4 regions of the Peterkaempfera bronchialis genome follow, and region 2 is predicted to be linked to each of the others. Evidence: riboswitches for the same ligand, from Rfam matches in the RefSeq annotation. Region 2 holds a riboswitch; each other region holds the start of a gene.
The links. Region 2 has a riboswitch for cobalamin ahead of metE (5-methyltetrahydropteroyltriglutamate--homocysteine S-methyltransferase). Riboswitches for the same ligand answer to the same signal wherever they lie in the genome.
Positions count from the first base shown of each region.

Region 1: it holds a riboswitch for cobalamin, as region 2 does, so the genes downstream of both, cobI (precorrin-2 C(20)-methyltransferase) here and metE (5-methyltetrahydropteroyltriglutamate--homocysteine S-methyltransferase) in region 2, are expected to answer to the same signal.
Region 3: it holds a riboswitch for cobalamin, as region 2 does, so the genes downstream of both, C7M71_RS23935 (cobalamin biosynthesis protein) here and metE (5-methyltetrahydropteroyltriglutamate--homocysteine S-methyltransferase) in region 2, are expected to answer to the same signal.
Region 4: it holds a riboswitch for cobalamin, as region 2 does, so the genes downstream of both, C7M71_RS25965 (hypothetical protein) here and metE (5-methyltetrahydropteroyltriglutamate--homocysteine S-methyltransferase) in region 2, are expected to answer to the same signal.

Region 1 covers NZ_CP031264.1:5,396,430-5,403,344, forward strand. Annotated here, with positions in the region: gene C7M71_RS23860 (sirohydrochlorin chelatase) at 1-474, opposite strand, end outside; gene cobJ (precorrin-3B C(17)-methyltransferase) at 567-2,270, opposite strand; gene cbiE (precorrin-6y C5,15-methyltransferase (decarboxylating) subunit CbiE) at 2,788-4,068, opposite strand; gene cobM (precorrin-4 C(11)-methyltransferase) at 4,145-4,984, opposite strand; gene cobI (precorrin-2 C(20)-methyltransferase) at 4,981-5,718, opposite strand; cobalamin riboswitch at 5,886-6,033, opposite strand; gene C7M71_RS23885 (alpha/beta hydrolase) at 6,379-6,915, shown strand, end outside.
Region 2 covers NZ_CP031264.1:6,891,399-6,898,313, reverse strand. Annotated here, with positions in the region: gene C7M71_RS29480 (alpha/beta hydrolase) at 1-902, shown strand, start outside; gene C7M71_RS29475 (hypothetical protein) at 1,354-1,692, opposite strand; gene C7M71_RS29470 (general stress protein) at 1,795-2,310, opposite strand; gene C7M71_RS32385 (DUF6131 family protein) at 2,333-2,488, opposite strand; partial or broken gene C7M71_RS33310 (NAD(P)-binding domain-containing protein) at 2,690-2,776, opposite strand; gene C7M71_RS29460 (enoyl-CoA hydratase/isomerase family protein) at 2,773-3,870, opposite strand; partial or broken gene C7M71_RS29455 (acyl-CoA dehydrogenase family protein) at 3,867-4,100, opposite strand; cobalamin riboswitch at 4,228-4,352, opposite strand; cobalamin riboswitch at 4,489-4,706, shown strand; gene metE (5-methyltetrahydropteroyltriglutamate--homocysteine S-methyltransferase) at 4,866-6,915, shown strand, end outside.
Region 3 covers NZ_CP031264.1:5,415,592-5,422,506, reverse strand. Annotated here, with positions in the region: gene C7M71_RS23950 (RHS repeat-associated core domain-containing protein) at 1-2,852, opposite strand, end outside; gene C7M71_RS23945 (RHS repeat domain-containing protein) at 2,849-3,118, opposite strand; gene C7M71_RS23940 (hypothetical protein) at 3,268-3,504, shown strand; cobalamin riboswitch at 3,588-3,767, shown strand; gene C7M71_RS23935 (cobalamin biosynthesis protein) at 3,867-4,853, shown strand; gene C7M71_RS23930 (cobyric acid synthase) at 4,850-6,355, shown strand; gene cobN (cobaltochelatase subunit CobN) at 6,439-6,915, shown strand, end outside.
Region 4 covers NZ_CP031264.1:6,047,440-6,054,354, reverse strand. Annotated here, with positions in the region: gene C7M71_RS25980 (FecCD family ABC transporter permease) at 1-1,046, shown strand, start outside; gene C7M71_RS25975 (ABC transporter ATP-binding protein) at 1,057-1,956, shown strand; gene C7M71_RS25970 (hypothetical protein) at 2,013-2,255, shown strand; gene C7M71_RS25965 (hypothetical protein) at 2,261-2,614, opposite strand; cobalamin riboswitch at 2,736-2,935, opposite strand; gene C7M71_RS25960 (histidine phosphatase family protein) at 3,002-3,613, opposite strand; gene C7M71_RS25955 (CbtB domain-containing protein) at 3,941-4,165, shown strand; gene C7M71_RS25950 (CbtA family protein) at 4,180-4,950, shown strand; gene C7M71_RS25945 (alpha/beta hydrolase) at 5,082-6,056, opposite strand; gene C7M71_RS25935 (family 20 glycosylhydrolase) at 6,679-6,915, opposite strand, start outside.

The sequences.
Region 1 (6,915 bases), 1.5 Mb from region 2:
GAGCAGCCGGGCGGCCTTGTGGACCTCGGAGTTGGCGTCCGGGTCGGTGGAGCCGCGGCCCACCAGCAGCACGGTGGTCTCGGCGCGGTCGGCCGGGTCCAGCACCTCGTCCAGCCGCCGCTCCAGCACGGTCAGCAGCGCGGGGTGCGGGCCGAGCGGGCGGCCGTAGGCGTAGGAGGTGCCGGGGTGCCGCTCCTTCTCCCGGACCAGCGCCGCCGGTATGTCGCCCTTGGCGTGTCCGGCGGAGACCAGCACCAGCGGCACCGCCGCGAACCGGGTGGCTCCGGCCGCCACCAGCTCCGCCACGGCGTCCGCCAGCGGCGGCGGGGAGAGCTCGATGAAGCCGCCGCCGACCTGCACCCCGGGGAGCCGGTCGCGCAGACCGTCGACAAAGCTGCGGAACGCCTCGGCGCCGCCGTCGTCACGGGTGCCGTGTCCGACGAGGAGCAGCGCGGGCGGCTGGGGCGAGGTCACGTGGGGTCTCCGGGATGAGGGTGAGGGTGAGGGTGAGGGTGAGGGTGAGGGTGGGGGCGAGGGTGAGGGTGGGGGCGGGGACGCGGCGGGGGTCACTGCTGCCACCGGTAGCCGCGCGGGGTGACCATGCGGCCGGCGACCAGCCGGGTCGCGGTGTTGCCGACGGTGACCACGGTGGTCATGTCGACGGTGGTGGGGTCCAGTTCGGCGAGGGTGGTGACGGTGTGCCACTCGTCGGCGCGGGAGACGCCATGGGCGACCCCGACCGGGGTGCCCGGGGTGCGATGGGTGGCGAGGATGTCCAGCGCCTTGGGCAGTTGCCAGTCGCGGCCGCGGCTGCGCGGGTTGTAGAAGGTGACCACCAGGTCGGCCTCGGCGGCTGCCCGTACCCGGCGCTCGATCACCTCCCAGGGGGTGTGCAGGTCGGAGAGGGAGAGGGAGACATGGTCGTGGCCCAGCGGTGCGCCCAGCAGCGCGGCGGCGGCCAGCGCGGCGGTCACGCCGGGCACCCCCACCACGTCGATGTCGTCGCCGGCTTCGGCCAGCGCGGGCGACGCCATGGCGTACACCCCCGCGTCGCCGCTGCCGATCAGCGCCACCGCCAGGCCCTCCCGGGCGAGCCGCACGGCGCTGTGGGCCCGCTCCTCCTCCGCGCCCAGGCCGGACTCCTCGACCCGGGTGCCGGGGCGCAGCAGGTCGCGGATCTGGTCGACGTACTGGTCCAGGCCCACCACCACGGAGGCGCGGCGCAGTTCGGCGCGGGCGCGCGGGGTGAGCAGGTCCCGGGCGCCGGGTCCCAGGCCGACCAGGGCCAGTCGCCCGCGTACGGCGCGGCGGGCGACGGCGACGGTGCACATCGCGGCGCGGCCCTCGGGGGCCGACTTGCGCTTGGGGACGAGGAGTTCACCGCCGGGTGCGTCGGCCAGGGCGGCGGCCTCGGCGACGCTCGGGGTGCCGACGGCGGCCAGCGGCGCGGCGGACGGGTTGGGGACGGCGACGGTGGCCAACTCGTCGGCGGGGTGGGTCACCACGGGGACCCCGAGGCGGCGGGCGGCCTCCAGGATGCCGGGCTCGTCGGCCTTGGCGTCCACGGTGGAGAGCTGCGCCACGGAGGCGGCCGACAGCCCGGCGTCGGCCAGCGCCGCCTCGACCAGGCCCAGCACCTCGTCGGCGGGCACGTCGCGGCTGGCGCCGACGCCGACCACCAGCGAGGCGGGCCGCAGCGTGGCGGCGGGGGAACCGGACGGGGCTGCCGTACGGTCGCTGACCCGCAGCACCGGCGCGTCGGCGGGCGCGTCGGCGCGTACGCAGGGCGGCAGCGCGGGCAGCGGGTACGGCCGGTCGGCGTCCAGCCGTACCGGGGAGCCGTCCAGCACCGCCCGGGCGACGGCGGCGACCTCGCCCTCCACCGGCAGGCCCAGGGTGTCCAGGCCGGGGATGCCGGTCGCGTCGGTGGCGGTGGTGACCACCGGCTGCGCGCCCAGTACCTCGGCGACGTCGGCGGCCAGCGCATTGGCGCCGCCGCCGTGCCCGCCCAGCAGGGCGACCGCGAAGCGGCGTCCCTCGTCCACGCAGACCACGCCGGGGTCGGCGGCCTTGTCCACGAGCAGCGGGGCGACCAGGCGCACGGTGGCGCCGGTGGCGAGGAAGCACACCAGTTGCCCGCACTCGGCGAACGCCCGGCGCACCGCCTCCGCCACCGGGCCGTCGTACACGGCGGTGCGGCCGGGCCAGGCGGCGGCGAGCTCGGCTGCGGCACGGCGGCCGGCGGCGGTGGCGGCGATCAGGCCGATCACGGCTGGGTCCTCCTCGGGTGGGGGCGGTGCCCCGGTGGCTGCTGTCTCGGGGGCGGGGGCGGTCGGTGGGCGGGGTGCTCGGGTCCGGCCTGGGTGCGGGTGCGGGGTGGCAGTGGCCTGGGCCGGGGTGGGTGTGCGGGGGTGTGGTGGTGGGGCTGGTCCGGGTGCGCTGGCGTTGTGCGTTGGCGGGCGGGGTGTGGCGCGTGGGTGCCGGCGGCCGGGGTTGGGATGTGCGGTCGGTGGGCGGGGTGCTCCGGTCCGGCCTGGGTGCGGGTGTGGGTGCGGGTGCGGGGTGGCAGTGGCCTGGGCCGGGGTGGGTGTGCGGGGGTGTGGGGGTGGGGCTGGTCCGGGTGCGCTGGCGTTGTGCGTTGGCGGGCGGGGTGTGGGGCGCGGGCGCCGGCGGCCGGGGTTGGGATGTGCGGTGTGGGCACCCGTGGGCGGGATGTCCGTGCGCTGTCGGCCGCTGACGGGGCCTGAACGCGGAGCCGGCCGGTGGCGGTGCGTGTGCGGCGGCAGGTCATGGCTGCGCCTCCCCGTCCCGGGCCGGGCGGTGGCCCCACAGCACAAAGACCGGGTTGACCGCCGCGAGGCGGCTCACCCCGCCGGGCAGCGGGGCGAGCCGGGAGGACTGGAGCAGTACGCCGTCGCTCGCCATCCCGGCGGCGTGCAGCGCTTCCCGTACGGCGGGCACCCGGTCCAGCGCGGCCAGGGTGACGACGACGGTACGCCGGGCGCGGGCGGCGCAGGCGGTGACCACGGCGGGCAGGTCGCTGCCGCCGCCGCCGACGAAGACCGCGTCGGGGTCGGGCAGCGGGGCCAGGGCCTGCGGCGCGCGGCCGTGCACCACCGAGACGTCCACCCCGTGCGCACGGGCGTTGGCCCGGACGCGGGCGGCGCCGTCGGCGGCCTGCTCCACGGCGATCACGGCCGCCCCGAACCGGGCGCACTCCACGGCCACCGAGCCGCTGCCCGCGCCGACGTCCCAGACCAGTTCGCCCAGCCGGGGCCCCAGCCGGGCCAGCACCAGGGCGCGGACCTCGGCCTTGGTCACCATGGAGTCGCGGTGCTCGAACGCGGTCTCCGGCAGCGCCCAACCGGCCGGTGCGCCCCCCGCCCCCGCCAGCGTCCGCATCGGGCCGGGCCGGTCGGACGGCCCCAGGCAGAGGACCAGGTTGACGGCCGGCCAGCGGCGGGCGGCGGCCTCGGCCGGGTCGACCTCCTCGACCCGCTCGCCGGGACCGCCCAGGTCGGAGGCGACGACCAGGCGGCGTTCGAGGTCCGGGGTGCGGAGCAGTTCGGCGGCGAGTTCGGCCGGGCCGGCGCCGGGCGCGGTGAGTACGGCGGTCTTGCGGTGCGCCCGGCAGACGTTGAAGGCGGCCTGCGGTGCCCGGCCGTGCGCGCTGACCACCACGGCGTCATCCCAGGGCAGCCCCAGCCGGGCGAACGCCTCCGCCACCGACGAGGTGTCGGGGCGGACCTCCAGCCGGTCCGCCCCGAACCGCTCCGCCAGCGCCCGGACGATCCCGAAGAAGCCCGGGTCGCCGGAGGCCAGCACCACGGTCCGGCCGCCGTCCCGGGCCGCTTCCTCGGCGATGGCGTCCAGCGCGGGGGCCAGCGGCCCCAGGACGATCCGGCGGGCCGCCGCCGCTACCGGCGCGGACTCCAGATGGCGGCGGGCGCCGACCACCAGCGTGGCGGTCGAGAGCAGGTCGGCGTCCCCGGGCGGCAGGGGGTGGCGCCCCCGCCCGAGGACGGTGATCGGGTCCGGACGGCGGTCATGGTGGTGCTGTGTGGCCATGCGGGGGCGGCCCTCCTCTCGGGGGTGCGGCCGGGGGTCGGGGTTCGGTACGGCGGTGGGGGTGGGCGGGCGCGGCTCAGCCGTCGGCGGGCAGCGGCGCGGCACTGGCCCCGTCGGTGCGCAGCGTGCGCCGCGCCCGCCGGTCGGCCTTGCGGAAGGTATGGAAGTGCCCGGGGTGGTACAGGTGCGAGCGGGTGCCCTCGGCGCCCAGCGCCGGGCCCACCAGGAAGAGCGTGTGCTTCCAGAGCCGGTGCGCTTTGACGGTGGCCTCCAGGGTGCCCACCGTGCAGTGCAGTACCAGCTCCTCCGGCCAGGTCGCCTGGTGGGCGACGACCACCGGGGTCTCCTCGGCGTAGCCGCCCGCCAGCAGTTCGGCGGCCAGCTGGCCGCTGCGCGCCGCCGACAGGAAGACCGCCATGGTGGTGCCGTGGCGGGCGAACTCGCGGACCTCCTCGCCGGGCGGCATCGGCGTCTTGCCGCCGCCGAGCCGGGTGAGGATCACCGACTGGGCGACCTCGGGGACGGTCAGCTCCCGCTGGACGATGGCCGCCACCGCGGAGAAGGACGACACCCCGGGCACGATCTCGGTCTCCAGGCCCAGTGCCCGGCACCGCTCCAACTGCTCCTGGACGGCGCCCCACAGCGACGGGTCGCCGGAGTGGATGCGGGCCACCCTGAGGCCGTCCCGCGCCGCCTGCTCGTACACGGCCAGCACGTCCTCCATGGGGACCAGCGAGGAGTCCAGCACCCTGGCCCCCTCGCGGGCGTGCGCCAGCACCTCCTCCTGCACCAGGCTGGCCGCCCAGACCACCACATCGGCCTCGGCTATCGCCCGGGCGGCCCGGAAGGTGAGCAGGTCGGCGGCGCCGGGACCGGCCCCGACAAAGGTGACCTTGCCGCTGGTCGTACCGGTCACAGCTTTCCCCCTCGGGAGTCCCGCCGGGCGGGGCAGATCAGGGTGGACAGATACGGCTGCGGGGTGCCGTCGAGTTCGGCGGCCGGGCGGATGGACTCCTCCGGCAGGCCCAGTGCGGAGCCCCAGACGGCGCCGTCGGTCCGGCCGGTCTCCCGCAGCGCGGCGGCGACCTCGGCGGCGATCCGGCCGAACTTGTACGCCACCACCGTGCCGGGCCCCTCCAGGGCCTGCCGCAGCACGGCGGAACCGGCGGTCACCGGCACCAGGGTGAGCGGTTCGACACCCTCGGCCAGCACCGTGCCGGAGCGCGCCGCCAGGTCCTGCATCGCGGTGATGCCGGGGACGGTCTCCACGACCGTGCCGGGCATCACCCGGCGGACCGTCTGGGCGAGGTAGGTGAAGGTGGAGTAGACATTGGGGTCGCCGATGGTGGCGAAGGCGACGATGCCGTCCTCGCCCGCCTCGCGCAGCAGCGCCACGACCTGCTCCCCGGCCGCGTCCCAGGCCGCCTCGCGGCGGGCCCGGTCCTCGCGCTCATTGAGGGCGAACACCACCCGGACGACCTTCTCCGCGCCCGTGTGGTGCAGCACGGTCGCCTCGGCGCGGCCGGTCTCGCCGCTGTCCATGACGGGCACCACCACCTGGTGTGCCTCGCGCAGCACCCGGACGCCCTTGACCGTGACCAGCTCGGGGTCGCCGGGGCCCATGCCGACCCCTACCAGGCGGCGGCTCACGCGGCCCACGCGGACGGGCCGGGGCGGTGGCCGGGGCTTCTGCGGTCACCCTGGCTTCTGCGGCCTCTGCGGCCGGGGTCGGCGGGCCGCGGCGCGGCAGCATGCGGAGCGCGCATGGCGAAGTCCTCACTCGGGGTCCTCGCCCCGGTCGACGTGACGGCGGCCAGAGTCTCCTGGCTCCCGGATCGGCACGCCCCCGGGCCTTCCAACCGCATGTTTCGCGGCCGTGGCCGGCTCCCGCAGACGGCCTGCGAGGGTCGGGGGCGCTCCCCGGTGACAGTGGCGGGACCGCGCCGGATTCGCACCGGACTTCCTCGTCAATGCCGCCGTGTATGGCCCGGAAATCCCATCACGCGCCCGGCGGGCAGTCAACCGGACCCCGTGTGGCGTGCACCGCACCGCACCTGCGCCGATGCCCGCCGGAGCAAACCCCTTTGCCGCCGACCGCCGCCGACTGCCGCCGACTGGCCCAGGCCGCCCGATCGGCGGCCCCGCACCCCGCGCGGATGCCCCGTACGAGGGAACCTTGTGGTCCTTTCGGGTGTCTGATCCACCCCGATAGGAACCTGATTGCGGTTCCACGCGTCTCCTCCTCAGGTGCGGCACGAGACCGGTACGACGGACCGGGCAGGCAGAGCCGCAGACGGAAGGCTTGAGGGGATGGACTTGACGAGCGGCGCGTTCTTCGCGCTCATCGTGGCCGTGCTGGTGGTGCTCACCGTGCTGGTGCTGGCCCTGTGGAACCGGATACCCGGCCCGAAAGCCGTCCGCCACGGTGGGAGACTCGGCCTGCTGCTGCTCAACCAGGCCGTGGCCGTGCTGGTCGCCCTCGTCTGGCTGAACAACACCTACGCCTTCTACGAGAGCTGGGACGACCTGCTCGGCAACAACGGGAACCAGGTCGCCCTCGGCCCGGACGGCGCCACCCCCAAGGTGGGCGCGGCCGCCCTCGGCGGGCTCCAGCCCAAGGGCACCCGCTCGGCGCTGTCGTTCGACCCGTACAAGCGCGATGTGCTCATCTCGACGGCGGTCGGGCCGAGCTCCCGGCTGCGCGGCGAGTTGTACGTCTGGCTGCCGCCGCAGTACCACGAGGCGGCCTACCAGGACAAGGCGTTCCCGGTGATCGAGCTGCTGCCCGGCCAGCCCGGCTCGCCGCGCACCTGGTTCGGTGCCTTGGACGTCGACCGCAAGCTGAGC
Region 2 (6,915 bases):
CGCCCACCGCCCCGGTGGCGCAGGTCCGGGACCTCGCGGTGCCCGGCCCGGGCGGCCCCGTCCCGGTCCGGCTCTACCACCCGCGCCCCGGGTCCGCGCTGCCGGTCGTCGTCTACCTCCACGGCGGAGGCTGGATGACCGGCTCCATCGACCATATGGACCCGGTCTGCCGCGCGCTGGCCTCGGAGGCGGAGTCCGTCGTCCTCAACGTCGGCTACCGGCTCGCCCCCGAGCACCCCTTCCCGGCGGCGCTGGACGACGCCTGGGCGGTCACCGCCTGGGCCGCCGCCAACGCCGCGTCCTTCGGCGGCGACCCCGCCCGGCTGGCGGTGGCGGGGGACAGCGCCGGTGCCAACCTCGCCACCGTGGTGGCCATGCTCGCCCGCGACGCGGGCGGGCCACCGATCGCCCACCAACTCCTCATCTGCCCGGCCCTCGACACCGCCATGGACTCCGGCTCCTACCGCACTCTCGGGGACGGCTACGGCTGCACCCGGGCCGTGATGCGGCTCTGCTGGCAGACCTATCTGGCGATGCCCGAGGAGGCGTTCCCCGACGCCCCCTGGCAGGCCGTCCCGATGCGCGCCCCCGACCTGGCGGGGCTTCCACCGGCCACCGTGCTGACCATGGAGTACGACCCGCTGCGCGACGAGGGCGAGGCGTACGCCGAGCGGCTGGCGGCGGCCGGAGTACCGGTCCGGGCCACCCGCTGCCTCGGCGTGATCCACCCCGCGCTCCACCTCGACGCCGTCTCCCCGCGTGCCGCCCAGGCCCGGCAGCTGGCCGTGGCCGCGCTCCGCGAAGCCTTCGCGCTCGGCCCACCGGACGTACCGGACCCGGCACCGCAACCGGTCGCCCGGCTCGCCGCAGCCCGCCACGGCAGCCCACCGCAGGGCCGCTGACCACAGGGCCGCTGACCACCAGGGGGCGGGCAATGGGAGCCGGGCCGCGCAGACCATCGCGTGCCCGGCTCCCGGGTCGGGTGGTGCCCTGGCACGCCCGTCTGCCGCGTCGGCGGGCGAGGCGCTAGCTGGTGGGGAGCGGGCCGGCCAGCTGCTGGATCCAGGCGCGCGGCGGTCGTCACGCCGTCCGGCTTGTACCTTAGAGCTCGCGCAGACAGGCGGCGTGGGGAGCCCCGGCAGCAGGGTGACGCTCTGGGAGCAATTCGCTGCGCTGCTGCCCAACCGCTGGCTGCCGCCGCCGGCGACGACGCCCATGACTGGACGATGATCTTCGGACCAAGGCATGCCGGGCCGGCTTCGGTGCGGTGGCCTCACCCAGGTCGACGCGGTGCACGACCGGCTTTCCACGCCGCCTGTCGGCGCGCGCCCTTGTTGGACGAGTGGCGGCCCGCTACTTCTCGCCCTTGACCGCCTGGATCAGGCCGTGGAGGGTCTGGCCCACCGGGCCGTCGGTGCGGCCGTCCGGTGTGTCGCCGATGCCGAGGTTGCCGCACTGGTTGGTCGGTGCGCCCCCGGGCAGGGAGACGGCGGTGCCGATCAGCCCGCCGCCCGCGTCGGTCTGCGTCTGGGCTGCGGGGGCGCTCACGGTCGTACAGGCGTTGTCGAAGGCGCCATTGCCCGCGCCGACGACCGTGGTCGCCCACGCCGGGCCCGAGTAACCCGGTGCCGTCCAGGCCATGGAGACGGCGCAGGCGGTACAGAGGATCGCGGAGAGCGGAAACCGGTGCATGCCTCCACGCTGCCCGTCGCGGGCGCAGCCGGCGCCGACGGCACGCGCGGCTCACCGCAGGTTGACCCGCCTGCGCCTGCCGGCAGGCGCAGGCGGGACGGGTCAGCGGCTCGGCTGGGGCGGCGGCGCGGCGGTGCCGCTGCCGAGCCCGGCACGCTCCAGGGCGGCGCGGGCCTGATCGGCGTGGCCGCCCCGGGCGATCAGGTCGTAGCGGGACGCCACCAGGGACTTCGTGGAGGAGAAGTCACGGCGGCCCCGGGTGGCGGCGTGCCCGACGAAGCCGAAGAGGGCTCCCCACACCGCTCCGATGAGGATGCCGCCGACGATCAGGCCCAGCCACACCGGACCGGCGGTGAAGAGACCGACCAGCAGGGCGATGAAGAGTCCGAACCAGGCTCCACTGGCGGCGCCTGCGGCTGCCGCGCGTCCCTTGGTGAGCCGGCCGGTGACCCGTTCCACCAGGCGCAGGTCGGTACCGATGATGTCGAGCTGTTCGACCGGGAAGTGCTCGTCGGACAGCCGGTCGACCGCAGCCTGCGCCTCCTCGTACGTGGCGTAGCTGGACACCGTGTTCCAGGCGATGGTGATCGGGTTCAGCGGGCCAGGGTCCTCTGGCATCTCGATCCACTTCCGGACGGTCCTACCAGTAGTGGCGTCGACCGCCGATCGCGTGTCCCAACGACCCCAGGATCCACAGGATGGCCCCGATGACGGCCAGGATGATCCCGATGGTCCAGAGGATGGCGATGTGGAAGATGAAGCCGATGATGAGGAGGATGATTCCGAGGGCGATCACGGGGTCCTCCGATCTCCCGGATGAGTAGCCTCCACGCCGCTCATTCCCTCGTATCGCGGGGGTAAGCATCCCGGTCTGCGCCTTATGTCTGATTCGATGCTCCTCCCGCCCCGCGGCTCGCGGCTCGCGAGGCGGGAGGAGGCGGGCTCGACGCCGGAGTCGGCAGCCGCCCCGCCAGGGACTCGGCCACAGGTCGCAGCCGCGCACCCGGTGGCCGGCCTTGACGAGGTTGGCGGCCATCGGGCCGCCCATATGGCCGAGTCCGATGAAGCCGATGACGGCGCTCACCAGGGCACCTCCTGCACGGGGTCGGCAGGGTCGGCGGGGTCGGCGGGGTCGGCGGCGAAGGAGAGCTCCTGCGCGCCGAGCGGGGCGAAGAAGCGGGCCACGTCCGACTCGGTGACCTCGGCGAGGGTGGCCGGGGACCAGTGCGGGTCGCGGTCCTTGTCGATCACCTGGGCGCGGATGCCCTCCACCAGGTCCGGTGCGGACAGGGTGGCGCAGGAGATGCGGTACTCCTGCTCCAGGACCCGCTCCAGCGGGCCGAGGTGCCGGGCGCGGCGCAGCGCCGCCAGGGTGACCTTGAGCGAGGTGGGGGATCGGGTGAGGATGGTCGCTGCGGCTTCCTTCGCGGCCGCTGCGCCGCTGCCGAGCAGCCGGTCCAGGATCTCCTCGACGCTGTCGGCCGCGTAGCAGTGGTCGATCCACTCCCGGTGGGCGGCCAGCTCGCCCGCCGGTGCCTCGCCGACGTACCGGGGCAGCACCTCCGGCACAGGGGCATCGGCGAGGTCGGCGAGCAGTCCGGGCAGCCGGCCCGCCGGGACGAAGTGGTCGGCGAGCCCGCACAGCAGGGCGTCCCCGGCGCCCACCGGCGTCCCGGTGAGCGCCAGGTGGGTGCCCAGCTCTCCAGGGGCGAGGGAGAGCAGATGGGTGCCGCCGACGTCCGGTACGAAGCCGATGCCGGTCTCGGGCATGGCGACTCTGGACCGCTCGGTGACGATCCGTACGCTGCCGTGGGCCGAGACGCCGACGCCGCCGCCCATCACGATGCCGTCCATCAGGGCGACATAGGGCTTGGGGTAGTGGGCGATGCGGGCATTGAGCCGGTACTCGTCGCGCCAGAACGCCGCCGAGGCCGCGCCGCCGCCGGAGCGTACGTCCTGGTAAATGGAGCGGATGTCGCCGCCCGCGCAGAGGCCGCGCTCCCCCGCGCCGCTGATCACCACGGTCTGCACGGCGGGGTCACGCTCCGCTGCGGTGAGGGCCGCCCCGAGGCGGAGCACCATGGCGTGGTTGAGCGCGTTGAGGGCCCGGGGCCGGTTGAGGGTGAGGTAGGCCGCGCGGCCCTCGGTGCGCACCAGGACGGAGTCGTCGTCGGTCATCGGGCGGCCCCGGTCAGTCCACGGGCCACGATCAGGCTCATGATCTCGTTGGTTCCTTCCAGGATGCGGTGGACCCGAAGGTCACGGACGATCTTCTCGATGCCATAGTCGGTCAGATAGCCGTAGCCGCCGTGCAGTTGCCGGGCGCGGTCGGCCACGGAGTAGCCGGTGTCGGTGGCGAACCGCTTGGCCACGGCGCAGAGCTGGGCTGCCTGCGGATCGTCGCGGTCGACGACAGACGCGGAGACGCCGTCCGCCCCCTCTCCGCCGGTGCGGGTCATGACGATGCCAGAGGGCGGGCAGCCAGCGGGCGCGCTGGGCCTGGTCGCCGTAGCGGTCGATCATCCAGGCGACCATGTATCCTGACTCCCGGATCAACGCGCCCCGTCTGCCTTCCCGACGTCCTGCACGTCAGTGGCGTGTCTCAGCGACGCACTCCCCGGTCACAGTGGCGGGACCGCGCCGGATTCGCACCGGCTTCCCTGCACCGCGGGCCTTGTCCATGAACATATAGTTGGGCGTCCTAGTAAGTCCAGAGCCCCCCTGCCGCAGGTCCGCCCGTGTCTCATCTCACCATCCGACATGTGAACGGTGCTGTCCCGGACCCGCCCCAGCGCCTAGGCTGACCGGCGCAGCTGGTTCGCCCTGCCCGCCAGGCAGACGCGTCGCAAGAGGGAACCCGGTGGGAATCCGGGACTGCCCCGCAGCGGTGAGCGGGAACGACCGCCGTCATATGCACTGGGCCCGGTACGGGCCTGGGAAGCGACGGCCAGTAGGTGTCTGCCCCGGCAGACGTGCCCACGAGTCCGAAGACCTGCCACTGCCCGTGCGCAACCGACGCGCGCGGAGATCCCGGTGACCTCGTGGGCGGGTCGGCGTACATATCAGGCGGAGACATGCGACGGCAGATCGTCGCGGTCCGCCCGGTCTTGCCACCCTTCGCGCCTACGACCCGTCCCGGGGTCGTCGGAGACATGCTCGCGAAGGAGAGTCTTGTGACCAGCACGTCCGCAGCCGCGGCAGCACGGGGAACCGTGTACGGCTACCCACGCCCGGGCCGGAACCGGGAACTGAAGAAGGCCATCGAGGGGTACTGGCAGGGCCGCGTCACCGCCGGCGCCCTCCGGGACACGGCCGCCGAACTGCGCCGCGCCAACTGGCGGCTGCTCGCCGACGCCGGCATCCACGAGGTGCCGACCGGCGACTTCTCGCTCTATGACCACGTCCTGGACACCAGCGTGATGGTCGGCGCGATCCCCGCCCGGCACCGCGCCGCCGTCGAGGCGGACGCCCTGGACGGCTACTTCGCGATGGCGCGCGGCACCCAGGATGTGGCGCCGCTGGAGATGACCAAGTGGTTCGACACCAACTACCACTACCTGGTCCCGGAGCTGGGCCCCGACACCGCGTTCAGCGCCGACACCGCCAAGCAGGTCGCCGAGCTCACGGAGGCGCTGGCGCTCGGCCTCACCGCGCGCCCGGTGCTGATCGGCCCGGTCACCTACCTCCTGCTGGCGAAGCCCGCCCCCGGCGTCGCGGCGGACTTCGAGCCGCTGGCCCTGCTGGACCGGCTGCTGCCGGTGTACGCCGAGGCGCTCGCCGACCTGCGTTCCGCCGGTGCCGAGTGGGTGCAGCTGGACGAACCGGCCCTGGTGCAGGACCGCACCCCGGCCGAGCTGAACGCCGCCGCCCGCGCCTACCGTGAGCTGGGCGGTCTCACCGACCGGCCGAAGCTGCTGGTCGCCTCCTACTTCGACCGGCTGGGCGAGGCCCTTCCGGTCCTGGCCAAGGCCCCCGTCGAGGGGCTGGCCCTGGACTTCACCGGCGCCGCCGCCGCCAACCTCGGCGACCTCGCGGCCGTCGGCGGGCTGCCCGGCAAGCGCCTGCTCGCCGGAGTCGTCAACGGCCGCAATGTCTGGATCAACGACTTCGAGAAGTCCCTGGCCACCCTGGGCACGCTCCTGGGACTCGCCGACCGGGTCGATGTGGCGTCCTCCTGCTCCCTGCTGCACGTCCCGCTGGACGCCTCGGCCGAGCGTGACATCGACCCGCAGATCGCCCGCTGGCTGGCCTTCGCCCGCCAGAAGACCGCCGAGATCGTCACCCTGGCCCGAGGGCTCGCCCAGGGCACCGACCTCATCGCCGCCGAACTCGCCGCCAACCGCGCCGACCTGGCCTCCCGAGCCGGTTCCGTACTCACCCACGACCCGGCGGTCCGCGCCCGCAGCGCGGCCGTCACCGACCAGGACGCCCGCCGCTCGCACCCGTACCCGGAGCGGGCCGCCGCGCAGCACGCCCGCCTCGGGCTGCCGCTGCTGCCGACCACGACCATCGGCTCCTTCCCGCAGACGGCCGACCTGCGCACCGCCCGCGCCGAGCTGCGCACCGGGCGGATCGACGCCTCGGCGTACGAGGAGCGCATCAAGGCGGAGATCCGCGACGTCCTCGCCTTCCAGGAGAAGGCCGGTATCGACGTCCTGGTGCACGGCGAGCCCGAGCGCAACGACATGGTGCAGTACTTCGCCGAGCAGTTGACGGGCTACCTCGCCACCCAGCACGGCTGGGTCCAGTCGTACGGCACCCGCTATGTCCGGCCGCCGATCCTGGCCGGGGACATCTCCCGCCCCGAGCCGATGACGGTCCGCTGGACGACCTACGCCCAGTCGCTCACCGACCGCCCGGTCAAGGGCATGCTCACCGGTCCGGTCACCATGCTCGCCTGGTCCTTCGTCCGCGACGACCAGCCGCTCGGCGAGACCGCCCGGCAGGTCGCGCTCGCGCTGCGCGACGAGGTGAACGACCTGGAGGCGGCCGGTACATCGGTGATCCAGGTGGACGAGCCCGCCCTGCGCGAGACGCTGCCGCTGCGCGGTGCCGACCGGGCCGGGTACCTGGCCTGGGCGACCGAGGCGTTCCGCCTCACCACCAGCGGGGTCCGCCCGGACACCCAGGTCCACACCCATATGTGCTACGCGGAGTTCGGTGACATCCTCCAGGCCATCGACGACCTGGACGCCGATGTGATCAGCCTGGAGGCGGCCCGCT
Region 3 (6,915 bases), 1.5 Mb from region 2:
AGGATCTCGGTGGTGGTGGAGGAGGCGTTCTGGAGTTTGTGGTGGGGCTTGAGGTCGGCGGCCTGGGTCCAGGTGTCGGTGGTGGCGTCGTAGAACTGGTGGTGCCGGGTGGTCTGGATGGTCTTGGGGCCGGACTCGGTGGCGATGGTGACGTCGACGAAGTCGTGGTCGGTCTTGGTGACGATCACGGCGTCGACGTGGTGGGTTTCGTTCTTCTTGTTGCCCGGTGCGGCGTTGAGGATGAGGTCGCCGACCTGGATCTGGCTGATCGGCTTGGTGTGGCCGGCGGCGAGCAGGACGGGGGTGGCGGCGCTGAAGCTGTGGGGACCCCCGCAGCCTGCGCGCTTGCCGAGCCCACCGGCGGCGCCGAGGACGCCTCCCATGGCCGCTCCGGTCGCGGCACCGGAGGCGATGGCCTTGACCGCGCCTCCCGCGCTGCACTCCGCGCCCCCGGCGCAGTTGAGCGAGTAGTCGGTCGCATTGGCTGCGGCGCCACCGGCGGCGCCGCCCACGGCGCCGCGGACCGCTCCGCTGACGACGCTGCTGACCACCCCCTGGCCGAGCGCGCTCTTGACCGCCGTCTGTACGCCGGCGCTGATCGCGCCGTCCACCGCGCCGCCCACCGCGCCGCCGGCCAGGCCGATGGCCGCGCCTTCGACTGCCGCGGTGGCGAGCCCGCCTAGCGTGTGCTTGCCCGGGGCGAGGGCGTAGGAGATCGCGCTGCTGGCCGCGCCGGCGACCGCTCCGCAGGCGACGACTCCGGCTCCCCCGGTGGCTGCGGCACATGCGGCGTAGGTCGCCAGGCCCACCACGGTGCTCGCCAGCACCGGGTGCTTCTTGGCGAACTTCACGACCGCCTTGCCGGCCTTCTTCACCGTGCGGGCGACGGCCTTGGCGCCGTGTTTGACGGTGCGAACGGCGGCGTGGGCTATGTGTTTGACACGGGCGACGGCGTGATGCGCGACCTGTCGTGCGCGGTGGTAGACGTGCTGCACATGGTGGACGACATAGACCCGCGCGTCATTGATCCTGCGGACGGCCTTCTTCGCGACGTGCTTGGCGGTGTGGACGGCCTTCTTGACGACCTTCTTGGCCACCTGCTTGGCAGCGTGGTACTCCTGCCGGGCGAAGTTGACCGCGTCGTAGTAGGTCGCGGTGGCATAGCTGGTCGCATAGCTGACGGTGGCGTGGTAGGCCGAGCTGGCTGCGTGGGTGACCGTATGGGCCGCCGACTTGAGGGAGCCCATCAGGCTCCAGTGGCCGGTCGGGTCGGTGCCGGTGAGCGGGTTGTCGTCGGCGTAGGCGAACCGGTCGGCATGGACGGAGGCGGGGACCGGGTTGAGGCCGACGGTGTCGCGGCTGGTGAACTGGCCGATGCTGGGGTTGTACCAGCGGGCGGCCATGTCGACCTGGTTGGTGTCCGGGTCGGTCCACTCGGACTGGTATCCCAGGTGGCCGAGCATTCCGCTGGTCGCGGTGACCTTGCCGAACGGGTCGTAGGTGGTCGAGCCGGTCAGTGCGGCGCCGGAGTCGGTGAACTGCGCGACCACGTCGTCATGCAGATCGGTCATCGCCAGTACCGCGACGCCTCCGGTCCGCACCCCGACCAGCCCGCCCTCGGGGTCGCGGCCGTAGCTGGCCCCGCCGTCGGAGGCGAGGTCGTTGCCGACGCCGGTGTAGGAGAACGTCTGCTGGTCGAGTCCGGTGCCTGCGGTGACCACCCGGTCCAGACCGTCGTAGGCGTAGCTCTGGCCGCCCTGGCTGATCACGCGGTTGAAGGCGTCGGCTGCGGTCGTGGTGGCGCTGCCGAGTTCACTGGTGGTGGTGCGCAGGGTGCCGCGCGGGGTGTAGGCGTAGCTGTTGTGCCCGTCCGAGGTCAGCTCGTTGCGGGCGTCATAGGTGTAGGTGTCGCAGCCGACGCGGGTGCGGTTGCCGGAGGCGTCGTAGCTGTAGCCGGTGGTGGCGGTGCCGTTGTTCCAGGAGGTGAGCCGGTCGGCCCAGTCGTAGGTGTAGGTGTGGGCGGCGGCGCCGACGACGCCGGTGGTGGTCTTCGAGGTCTCGTTGTCGTTGAGGTCGTAGCCGTAGCTGATGGACGCCTCGGTCGACCCGCCGGGGTTGGTCAGTACGTCGCTGGTCAGCCGGTGCAGGGCGTCGTACCCGAGGCTGCGGGTGGCCTTTCCGGTGCCGTAGCTGTTCTGGCTCGACGCATAGCCGAGGTAGAAGCCCGAGTGCCAGGAGGCGTCCTGCGCTACGGCGGTGTAGTTGTGTGCGGTCCCGTTCACCTTCACCCACGCCGACACGGTGAAGCTTCCGGTGGTGTCGACCACCGGGCCGTCCGTGCTGATCGCGGCGTCGGTCCCGTTGAACGCGGCGCTGCCGCCGTGGTCGGTGGACCAGGTCACGCCGCCGTTCACGGTCGCGGTGCGGTGGGAGCCGGAGGAGTCGGCCGCTTCGGCGCCGCCGGTCTCGCCGAGCTTCCAGCGGCCCACCGGGGCGGTGGAGCCGTCGTGGACGGTGGTGGAGCCGGGGTTGCCCAGCGCGTCATAGGTGGCGGTGGTGGTCTCCGGCGTGCCCGAGGCTCCGGTGTGGACGCTCATCACCACGTGGTCGTCCGGGTCGTAGGAGACCTTGGTGGTCCGGGCCAGGTTGGCCGGGTCCAGCGTGGTGGCAGTGGTCCGCGAGGCGGCGTCCACCGTGTAGGTGGTGGTGGTCGCACCGTTGTTGGTGACCTGGCGGACCATGTTCCCGGCGGCGTCGTAGGTGTACTTCGGCTGGGTGGTGGTCAGCTGGCGGCCGTCGAGGTCGAAGGTGTAGTCGGTCTCCCCACCGGCCGGGTCGACCTCCCGGATCATGTTCCCGTAGATGTCGTAGCCGTAGCTGGTGGTCTGCGTCGTTTGGTCAGCAGCCGGCCGAGGTTGTCATAGCTGAAGGTGACGGTGCCGCCGTTGGGGTCGACGATCCGCGCCACATCGCCGTTGTGGTTGTAGGTGTACGACTGCCGTGCCCCGCTGGGGGTGACCGTCGATGCGAGCAGGTACGCGGGCGCATAGCCGGTGTCCGCGGCCGAGGTCGTGGCCGCGGTGTAGGTCGTCGTGGTGGTGCGGCAAGTCGACGGCACCCGGGGTGGGGCGGGTTTGGACCGGGCGAGGGCGGCAAGCCGCAGAGAAGGCCGTGCTGCTGAGGCGCGTATTCCCCATCCGGACGGCCGATGCCCCATGGCGGCGCAGGACCAGCCGCCGCGTCCGTGCCCGAGCCCAGGCGGTTTCCATGATCATGCTCGTCGGCCTGCTGGTCCCGCCCGTGCTGCTGCTGCTCATCCTGGGCATGTCCTGGCTGGAGGACCGGGTGTTCGGCCCGCAGGCGGGCGAGGTGGCGGAGGCAGTGGTGGCGGAGGCAGTGGAAGTGGAGCCGGTGGAGCAGCCGCAGGATCTCGCGGTGCGCCGGCTCGCCCGGGTCACGGCGGCGCGCGGCCGGGCCCGGCACCGGGCACGGTCGGCCGCCTGAGCGCCCCCCGAGCACCCTGCGAGCGTCCTGTGACGCATCGCTCCCAGGGCTGTATTGACGCTGCGACCTGGGGCGTGGTGGGATCTTTGCGCCAATACGGAGGCATGGAGAGGAAGCCGGTGCGAATCCGGCGCGGTCCCGCCACTGTCACCGGGGAGCACCCTCGACCGATGGTCACGGCAGCCGGAAGCACGGCCGCTGGAAGGCCCGGGGGTGTGCCGATCCGGGAGCCAGGAGACTCTCGCCTCCGCTCGTCGATCCAGGGCGCGGACCCTGAGTGAGGACACGCACGCCATGCAGGCTGCCCGGTTCGCAGGCCGACCTTCGGGGTCCACGACCGCTCGTCGCAGCGGCTGACCGGCGTGCGCACGCACACCGCCTTCGCGGTGGGTGCCGTCGCCGGGTATGCCGTGGACGCCCTGCTCGCCGACCCCCGCCGGGGTCATCCGGTCGCCGCCTTCGGTTCGGCCGCCGCCGCGCTGGAGCGGCGGCTCTGGCGTGACCACCGGGGAGCCGGGGCCGCCTTCACCGCGCTCTGCGTGGGCGGGGTCGCCGCCGGGGCGGTGGCGGCCGAGCGCACGGTGGGCCGTTCGGCGTCCGCGCGGGCGCTGCTGGCCGCCGGGGCTGTCTGGACCGTACTCGGCGGCACCTCGCTGACCCGGGAGGCCCGCACCGTCGCCGCCGCCCTCCAGGCCGATGACCTGGACGCCGCGCGGGCCCGGCTGCCGCACCTGTGCGGGCGTGACCCGCGCCATCTGGACCGCGACGGGCTGGCCCGGGCGGTGGTGGAGTCGGTCGCCGAGAACACCGCCGATGCCGTGGTCAACGCCCTCACCTGGGGCGCGCTCGCGGGCACGCCCGGTCTGCTGGCCTTCCGCGCGGTGAACACCCTGGACGCCATGGTGGGCCACCGCTCCCCGCGCCAGCTGCGCTTCGGCTGGGCCTCCGCCCGGCTGGACGACGCGGCGGGCTGGCCCGGCGCCCGGCTGACCGCGCTGCTGACCGTCGCCGCCGCGCCCGAGCCGGGCCGGGCCTGGCGGGTGTGGCGGCGCGACGGCTCGGCGCACCCCAGCCCCAACGCCGGGCAGGCCGAGTCCGCCTTCGCGGGTGCGCTGGGCGTGCGGCTGGGCGGGACGCTGGCGTACGGCAGCCGGGTGGAGCACCGCCCGGTGCTGGGCGCCGAGCTGCGGCCGGTGGCGGTCGGGGACATCGAGCGGGCCTGCCGGCTCTCCCGCCGGGTCGGCCTGCTGGCGCTGGGGACGACGGTGGCCGCCCGGTGGGCGGTCGGCCGACTGCGGAGTACGGGGACACTGCGGAGCACGGGCACCCGGAAGGGGGCGGGGGCGTGAGCGGGGCGCTGCTGGTCGCGGGGACGACCTCGGACGCGGGCAAGAGCGTGGTCACGGCGGGGATCTGCCGCTGGCTGGCCCGGCAGGGCGTGAAGGTGGCGCCGTTCAAGGCGCAGAACATGTCGCTCAACTCCATGGTCACCGCCGACGGCGCCGAGATCGGCCGCGCCCAGGCGATGCAGGCCGCCGCCGCCCGGGTGGAGCCGGAGGCGGCGATGAACCCGGTGCTGCTCAAGCCGGGCGGCGACGGCCGCAGCCAGGTGGTGCTGCTGGGCCGCCCGGTGGCCGAGGTGGGCGCGCTGGACTACCGGGAGCGCAAGCCGGTGCTGCTGGAGCGGTCCCTGGAGTGCCTGGCCGACCTGCGGCGCCGCTTCGATGTGGTGGTCTGCGAGGGCGCCGGCTCCCCCACCGAGATCAATCTGCGGGACCGCGACATCGCCAACATGGGCCTGGCCACCGCCGCCGGGCTGCCCGTGGTGGTGGTCGGCGACATCGACCGGGGCGGGGTCTTCGCCTCGATGTACGGGACGCTGGCGCTGCTCTCCGCCGAGGACCAGCGGCATGTGGCGGGCTGGCTGGTCAACAAGTTCCGCGGCGACGCCCGGCTGCTCCAGCCGGGGCTGGAGATGCTGGAGAAGCTGACGTCACGCCAGGTCCTCGGGGTGCTGCCGATGCTCTCCGGGCTCTGGCTGGACGCCGAGGACTCGCTCGACCTGGACACCGCCGTGGACCGGGGCGGCGCGGGCACTGCCGCCCCGTACGGCGCCGAGGTGCTGCGGGTCGCGGTGGTGCGGCTGCCCCGGCTCTCCAACTTCACCGACCTGGACGCCCTGGCGCAGGAACCGGGCGTACTGGTGCGCTGGGCCTCCCGGCCCGAGGAGGTCGCCGACGCCGACCTGGTGGTGCTGCCCGGCACCCGGGCCACCGTGGCCGACCTGGCCTGGCTGCGGGAGCGCGGGCTGGCCGACGCGATCAGCGGACGGGCGGCGGCGGGACGGCCGGTGCTGGGCGTCTGCGGCGGCTTCCAGATGCTGTCGCGGCTGATCGTGGACGAGGTCGAGTCCGGCGCCGGGCGGGTGCCGGGGCTGGGCCTGCTGCCGGTCCGGGTGGAGTTCGCCCGGGAGAAGACCCTTGGCCGACCGGTCGGCGAGGCGTACGGGGAGCGGGTGGAGGCATACGAGATCCACCACGGCGTGGTGGCGCTGGAAGGCGGCGAACCGTTCCTGGACGGCTGCCGGAGCGGCGCCGTCTGGGGCACCACCTGGCATGGCGCGCTGGAGAACGACGCCTTCCGCCGTGCCTTCCTGGCCGAGGTCGCCCGGCTCGCCGGGCGGGCCTTCGCCCCCGCCCCCGACAGCTGCTTCGCCGACGCCCGCGAGCAGCGGCTCGACCGGCTCGGCGACCTGATCGAGCAGCACGCCGACACGGCCGCGCTCTGGCGGCTGATCGAGGACGGCGTGCCCGCCGACGGGCCGCCGTTCCTCCCCCCGGGTGCGCCGTGAGCCCCGGCCCCGCCGTGAGCCCGAGCCCCCGTCCCCGCCGCGAGACCGCCCCCGCCGTGAACCGAGAACCAGGAGAGACCCCCATGCCCGGCGCCACCGTGCTGCTGCTGTCCACTGCGGACACCGACCTGCTGGCGGCCCGCGCCTCCGGCGCCCCCTACCGGATCGGCAACCCGACCCGGGTCGATGCCGCCGAGGAGCTGCCGTCGCTGCTGGACGGCGCCGATGTGGCCGTGGTGCGGCTGCTCGGCGGCAAGCGGGCGTGGGAGGACGGGCTGGCCGTCATCGCCGCCTCCGGGGTGCCGACCGTGCTGCTGGGCGGCGAGGCCGTACCCGACGCCGAGTTGATGGCGCTCTCCTCGCTGCCCGCCGGTGTGGTCGCCGAGTCGCTGGCGTACCTGGTCGAGGGCGGCCCGGAGAACCTCGCCGAGCTGACCCGGTTCCTCTCCGACACCGTGCTGCTGACCGGTGAGGGATTCGCGCCGCCGCAGCCGATGCCGCAGTTCGGCGTGCACGGCGGGCGCGAGCAGCGGGAGGGGCGGCCCACGGTGGGCGTGCTC
Region 4 (6,915 bases), 840 kb from region 2:
CGCGCCCCGTACCCGCCGCCGCCCGCCGCGCCCTGGTCGCCGCCCGCCGCCGGGGCCGGCTCGGCACCCTGACCGCCGCCTCGGTCCTCGGCGCGGTCACCTTCGCCGTGTTCTGCTACTCCCTCACCGTCGGCAGCTTCCCCATCCCGCTGCCGGACGTCCTCCGGTCGCTGCTCGGCCACGGCACCCCGGGCACCGACTTCATCGTCCTCGACGTCCGGCTGCCCCGGGCGCTGACCGCCGTCGCCTCCGGCGCCGCCTTCGGCCTCTCCGGGGCGATCTTCCAGAACCTGGTACGCAACCCGCTGGCCAGCCCCGATGTCATCGGCATCACCTCGGGCGCCAGCGCCGCCGCCGTGGTCGCGATCGTCCTCTTCGGGCTGGGCGGAGCGGCCGTCTCGCTGAGCGCCCTGGTCGGGGCGCTGGCCACCGCCGTGGCGATCTACCTGCTGGCCTGGCGGCGCGGAGTCACCGGCTACCGGCTGGTCCTGGTCGGCATCGGCGTCTCCGCCGCGCTCTCCGGCATGGTCTCCTTCCTGATGACCCGGGCCGAGGTCTACACCGCCCAGCAGGCCATGGTCTGGCTCACCGGCAGCCTGGGCGCAAGCGACTGGCAGCGCGCCCGCACCCTGCTGCTCTGCCTGGTCCCGCTGCTGCCCGCCGCCGTCATCGCCGCCCGCTCGCTGCCCGCCCTCTCGCTCGGCGACGACACCGCCCGGGGACTCGGCGTACGGGTCGAACGGGGGCGGCTCGGCCTGGTGCTGGTGGGCGTCTGCCTGGCGGCGGTGGCCACCGCCGCCACCGGCCCGGTGGCCTTTGTCGCCTTCCTGTCCGGGCCGATCGCCCGCCGGCTGATCCACGGCCGGGGTCCGGCGCTGGCCCTGTCCGCGCAGGTCGGGGCGCTGACCATGCTGGGCTGCGACTTCGCCGGACAGCATCTGCTGGGCCCGACCGAGTTCCCGGTCGGGGTGATCACCGGGGCTCTGGGAGCCCCCTGTCTGCTCTGGCTCCTGGCCCGGTCCAACCGGGTCGGCCGTGGAGGATGAGGAAAAGCCGATGACGACGGCACAGCACGCCCCGGCCCAGCCCGGCACGGCCGAGCACGCCCCGGCCCGACCGGGTTCGGCCCGACCGGGTTCGGCCCGGCACACTCTGAGCGCCCAACGGCTGCACCTGGGCTACGACCGGCAGGAGGTGGTCAGCGGCATCACCGCCGACATCCCGCCCGGCCGGGTCACCATGATCGTCGGCCCCAACGCCTGCGGGAAGTCCACCCTGCTGCGCGGCCTCGCCAGGCTGCTCGCACCCAGCTCCGGCGAGGTGCTGCTGGACGGCCGCAATATCCACACCGTCCCCACCAAGGAGGTCGCGGCCAAGCTCGGCATCCTCCCGCAGACCCCGGTGGCCCCCGACGGCATCCGCGTCGCCGACCTGGTCGGGCGCGGCCGCTACCCGCACCAGGGCTGGTTCCGCCGCTGGACCGAGCAGGATGACGACGCCGTCGCGGGGGCACTGGCCGCCACCGACACCCTGGAACTGGCCGAGCGCTCGGTGGACGAACTCTCCGGCGGCCAGCGGCAGCGGGTCTGGATCGCCGTCGCCCTCGCCCAGCACACCGACCTGCTGCTGCTGGACGAACCCACCACCTATCTGGACCTGCCGCACCAGGTGGAGGTGCTGGACCTGCTGACCGACCTCAACCGGCAGCGCGGCACCACCGTGGTCGCGGTCCTGCACGACCTCAACCTGGCCTGCCGCTACGGAGACCACCTCATCGCCATGAAGGACGGCAGGGTCGCCGCAGAGGGCACCCCGTCCGAGGTGGTCACCGAGGCCACCGTCCGCGAGATCTTCGGCATGGACTGCCGGATCGTCACCGACGAGGTCTCCCGGACCCCGCTGGTGCTGCCGATCGGCCGCCACCACATCCGGCAGGAAGCCGCGCAGACCGCCTGACCCCGCCCCAACCCGAGCCGCCGAGCCCCCAAGCCGCCGAGAAAGGCACCACCCCCGTGCACACCACCGCCCCCCGCATCCCCGCCGGCCCCGAGTTGGAGGCCCGCTTCGCCGAGATCGTGAACCAGCTCACCCGGCGCGGGCTGCTGGCCGGCGCCGGCGGGCTGGCCCTGACCGCGCTCCCCACCGTACGGGCCGGGCACGCCTACCCGATCAGCTGGAACGACGTGTGCAGCTACCGCTGGGCGCAGCGCGCCCTGCGCGACTTCGAGTCCCGGCTCAAGCAGTACGCCGCCTGACCCGTTCAGCCGGCGCCGGGCTCGGCGGCCGAGTGGCCGGGGGCGCCGCTGCGCTGCGGCGCCCGCATCCACTCCCGGACCGACTCCAGCAGCCCGCAGCCGGCGCACGGGGCCGCCGCATCGGCCGGTCCGTCGGCCGGTGCGTCGGCCGGGTGGCGGTGGTGGTCCGCCAACTGCGCCTCGGCCTCGGCCAGCAGGGCGACGGCGTCGGCCAGCTCGCGCCTGAGGACCTTGATCCGGGTGGCCTGGCCGCCCACCTGCCGTCGTGCGGCGGCCAGGGACTGGTAGTCCTCGGGGCTGAGGACCACGGCCGGCTTCCCGCCGAAGGTGATCCGGGGCGGTTCGGGGCGCCTGCTCACCGCTCGGCTCCGTTCGACGCGCGCTCGGGCGCGGGCCCTGCGGCAGGGGCGGCACAGGCGGGACGGGCGGCACAGGCAGGCAGGCTCATCTGCGGCGGTCTCTCCAGCACCTCGTGGATGGACGTCGTACGGTGCCGTGGCCGGTCTCCTGGCTGACGGGTCCGACGTCCGTGCACCGGCCTTCCCGGACGCCTCACGGCCTCCCGTGGCCTCCTCCCCCGGCGGGCGGGGGACGGTGGAGTACGGACTTCCCGATCACAGTGGCGAGGGCCGCTCCGGTATCGCACCGGCTTCCCGAGCACCACGGCGGGCCCACCCTATGGGCCGCGACGGAGCGCCTGCAAGGCTGCACAGCCGTGCAGATGTCCGTCGGCGGAGGGGGCTGGTTCAGCTGCCGAGCGGGGTGCCGCAGCGCAGGTTCCACCGGCCGTCGCGCCCGCTGAGTTCGGTGGCGGTGAGCGGGGGTACGTCCAGCCGCCAGAAGACCTGCGGCGGCGCCCCGAGGGCATGGACCAGCGCGGCGCGCACCACATCGGGCTCGGCGACGACCACCACCCGCCCGGAGCCCGCCTGCCCGGAGTCCGCCTGCCCAGAGCCCGCCAGCCCTGAGCCGGGCAGCGCGTCCAGCCAGCCGGCGACCCTGGTGTGCAGCTCCAGCAGGGACTCGCCGCCGTGCGGTGCGCAGGAGGGGTCCGAGAGCCACCCGGCGACCGCCTCCGGCTCGGCGGCCATCACCTCGTCCAGGCGGCGCCCCCGCCAGCGGCCCATCGCGCAGCCGCCCAGCGCGGGCACGGGTTCGGCCGCCAACCCCAGGGCCTCGGCGGTCTCCCGGCAGCGCGCCGTCGGGGAGGCGTAGCTCCGGCGGGCCGGGGGCAGGGTGCCGGCCGCCGTCCGCGCCCGGCGCAGCCCGGCCGCGTCCAGCGGGCCGCCGTCGTCGAACCGCGCCTCCCGCAGCGCGGCGCTGCCCGCCGCTGAGATGAAGATCACCCTGACGGTCATCGGACTGCCCTCCCACTCGCCCACAGGTGCACCAAACCCTCCAACTCGCCTGCCGCCAGGCCGATTCGGCCATGCGGTCCGGGACGGGGCGAGGTGCGGGCGCCCGTCCGCGCGCTCTTGGCCGGTCTGCCGGTTCGCGGTACCGTCGCGTCGATGTGACGACGGTGTGACGGAAGTCCGGTGAGAGGCCGGCACGGTCGCGCCACTGTATGCCGAGCAGGCACCGCTCTCCTCCACCCCGGGGAGGGCGGCGGCCTCCGGTGAGTCAGACCCGGCACCGTCGTCGTGCTCCAACGAGTGGGACGCGTGTTCCCAGAGGAGGCTGCCATGGCAGAGTCCGTTGTTCCCCCTGCCGTTTCCCCCGCCCAGCCCGGCATCGCCCCGATTCCGGTGCGAGCGATCCTGCCGTGGGCCGTGTTCTTCGGCGTCCTGATGCTGGTGCTGCTCTACTTCGTCGGCGCCGAGCAGGGCGCCACCTCCCTGATCTCCGGCGAGACCGTGCACGAGTGGGTGCACGACGGCCGCCATCTCCTCGGCTTCCCCTGCCACTGACCGGAGCCGAGCACATGAACTCCGCCCTCGCCAGAACCCTGCTCATCCGCGGCATGCTGGCCGGCCTCGCGGCCGGCGTGCTCGCCTTTGTCGCGGCGTACCTGCTCGGGGAGTCCCGGGTCGACGCCGCCATCGCCTTCGAGGAGTCCCACGCGCACGAGCACGAGCATGAGGTCGAACTCGTCAGCCGCACGCTCCAGTCGACCGCCGGGCTGGCCACCGGCGTCCTGATCTTCGGCGTCGCCATGGGCGGCATCGCCGCCCTGGCCTTCTGCTTCGCCCTGGGCAGGGTCGGCCGCTTCAGCCCCCGGGCGACTGCGGCGCTGCTGTCGTTCGCGGCGCTGGTCGCCGTCTACCTGGTGCCGTTCCTGAAGTACCCGGCCAACCCGCCGTCCGTCGGCGAACCCGACACCATCGGCAAGCGGACCGCGCTGTACTTCCTGATGATGCTGCTCAGCGTGCTGCTGGCGGTCGCCGCCGTGCTCCTCGGCCGCTACCTGGCGCCCCGGTGGGGCAACTGGTACGCCACCGTCGCGGCCGGCGCCGCGTTCGCGGTGGTCGTCGGCCTGGCGTACGCCCTGCTGCCGGCCGTCAACGAGGTGCCGGCGGACTTCTCGGCCACCCTGCTGTGGCAGTTCCGCATCGCGGCGCTCGCCATCCAGCTCACCCTGTGGACCGCGTTCGGCCTGCTCTTCGGCGAACTCGCCCAGCGGGCACTGGAGCCCAAGGCGTCCCGGGCCGCGACCCGGGCGGTGCCCTCGGGGACGGCCGCCGCCGCGCAGTGACGCGGCGAGGGCGGCGCCGTAGGACCGGTACCGCGTGCACCCGCCGGGGACGCCCGGCGGGTGCACGCGGTGCTGCGCCGTCAGCAGTGCTGCGCCGTCAGCTATGCAGCGCCGTCAGCCGCGCAGGGCCGTCAGCCGTGCAGGGCCCGCCGCAGGGCGTCCACGGTGAGTCGCCGGGCGACGCCGGCCGCCCGGGAGTCGCGCAGACTGTCGAGCATCAGGAAGTCGTGCACCATGCCCAGCACCCGGACGGCGGTGACCTCGACCCCGGCCTCGCGGAGCCTGGCGGCGTACGCCTCGCCCTCGTCCCGGAGCACATCGGCCTCGCCGGTGATCACCAGCGCCGGGGGCAGTCCGCTCAGCTGGTCAAGGGAGGCCCGCAGCGGTGAGGCATAGACCTCGGCACGCTGCGCCGGGTCGTCCGTGTACTGGTTCCAGAACCACATCATCCCGTCCCGGGTGAGGACGTAGCCGTCGGCGAACTGCCGGTACGAGGAGGTCCCGAAGTCGGCGTCGGTGACCGGGTACAGCAGCACCTGCGCCCGCAGCGGGACGCCGCCGCGCTCCTTGGCCATCAGCGCGAAGACGGCGGACATATTGCCGCCGACCGAGTCACCGCACACCGCGAGGCGGGAGGCGTCGAGACCGTGCCCGGCCCCCTCGGCGACGATCCACTGCCCCACCGCCCAGTTCTGCTCGATCTGGGTGGGGTATCTGGCCTCCGGCGCGCGGTCGTAGAGCGGGAAGACGACCGCCGCCTCGGCGCCGACGGCCAGTTCGCGCACCAGCCGGTCATGGGTGGTCTCGTCGCCGAAGACCCAGCCCGCGCCATGGAGGTAGAGCACCACCGGCAGCTGCCCGGAGGTGCCCGGGGGCCGGACGATCCGGGTGCGTACCGAGCCGGTGGGCCCGCCCTGGACGGTCACCCACTGCTCGTCGGCCTGGGGCTTGGCCACGTCGGCGCCCCGCTGGAGGTCGGCGAGGAGGTCGCGGCCCTGCTCGGGCTCCACCTCGTAGCTGCGCGGGTGCGGGGCGGTGGCATCCGCCAACTCCCTGGCGGCGGGCTCCAGGACGGGGCCCTGCGGAGGCGGCGGCGGCTCGGCCATGGGGGTCTCCTGTCCACGACGGTGCGGGGCGGGCACGGTGACGCACACCTCCGCCATCGTCACAGAGCGGGATGAATCGGCAACTCGGGGGCCCTGGGCGGGCCGCAGCGGGGGCGGCCGCTGCCCGGCGGGGTGCGGCACCACCCGTTCGCCGTAGTGCCGGGCGTGGCGTTCACTCGGTCGCCACAGTCGGGTGACCGGGCGGACATATGGGGTGATAAGCCGGGGTTCGTGCTCGTCCCACGAGCAGGAAAGAAGGTCACATGATGCGCACCAACAGGCTTGTCCGGCTTCTCGCCGTCGGTGCCGCCTCCAGCGTGCTGGCGGGCGGGATCGCGTTCACCTCGGCGACTGCGGCGTCGGCGGCACCGGCGTCCCCCACCGTGAGCACCCGTACCTCGCCACACCACCGCACGTGTGTGGCACGCCCCGGCCACTGGTCGAGGACCTGGCACAAGGCGTACCGCGACAGCAAGGGCCACCGCCACGCCGCCCACTGGACCAGAAGCTGGCGCGCTGCGACCCGGGTCTGTCGCTGATCCGTCAGCGCTTCCCGGTCGCACCGACCAAGGGGAGGGCCCGGTCCCCCGGGCCCTCCCCGTTCGCTGTGCCCGCGCCTCCGTCAGCGCGGCGGGCCGACGGTGACGGTGAACGGGGCCGACCGCCGGCCGAGCGGGGTGGTGACGGTCACCCTGCCGCTGAACGTCCCCGGGCGGGTGTACCGGTGGCCGGGGGCGGTGACGGTGAAGACGCCGCCGGCCGACAGGGCGCCGGCCGGCCATTCCTGGGTGACGGCTCCGGCCACGGGGGCGGAGCCGTCACCGAAGTCGATCAAGGCCGCGACCCGGTCCTGGGCGGC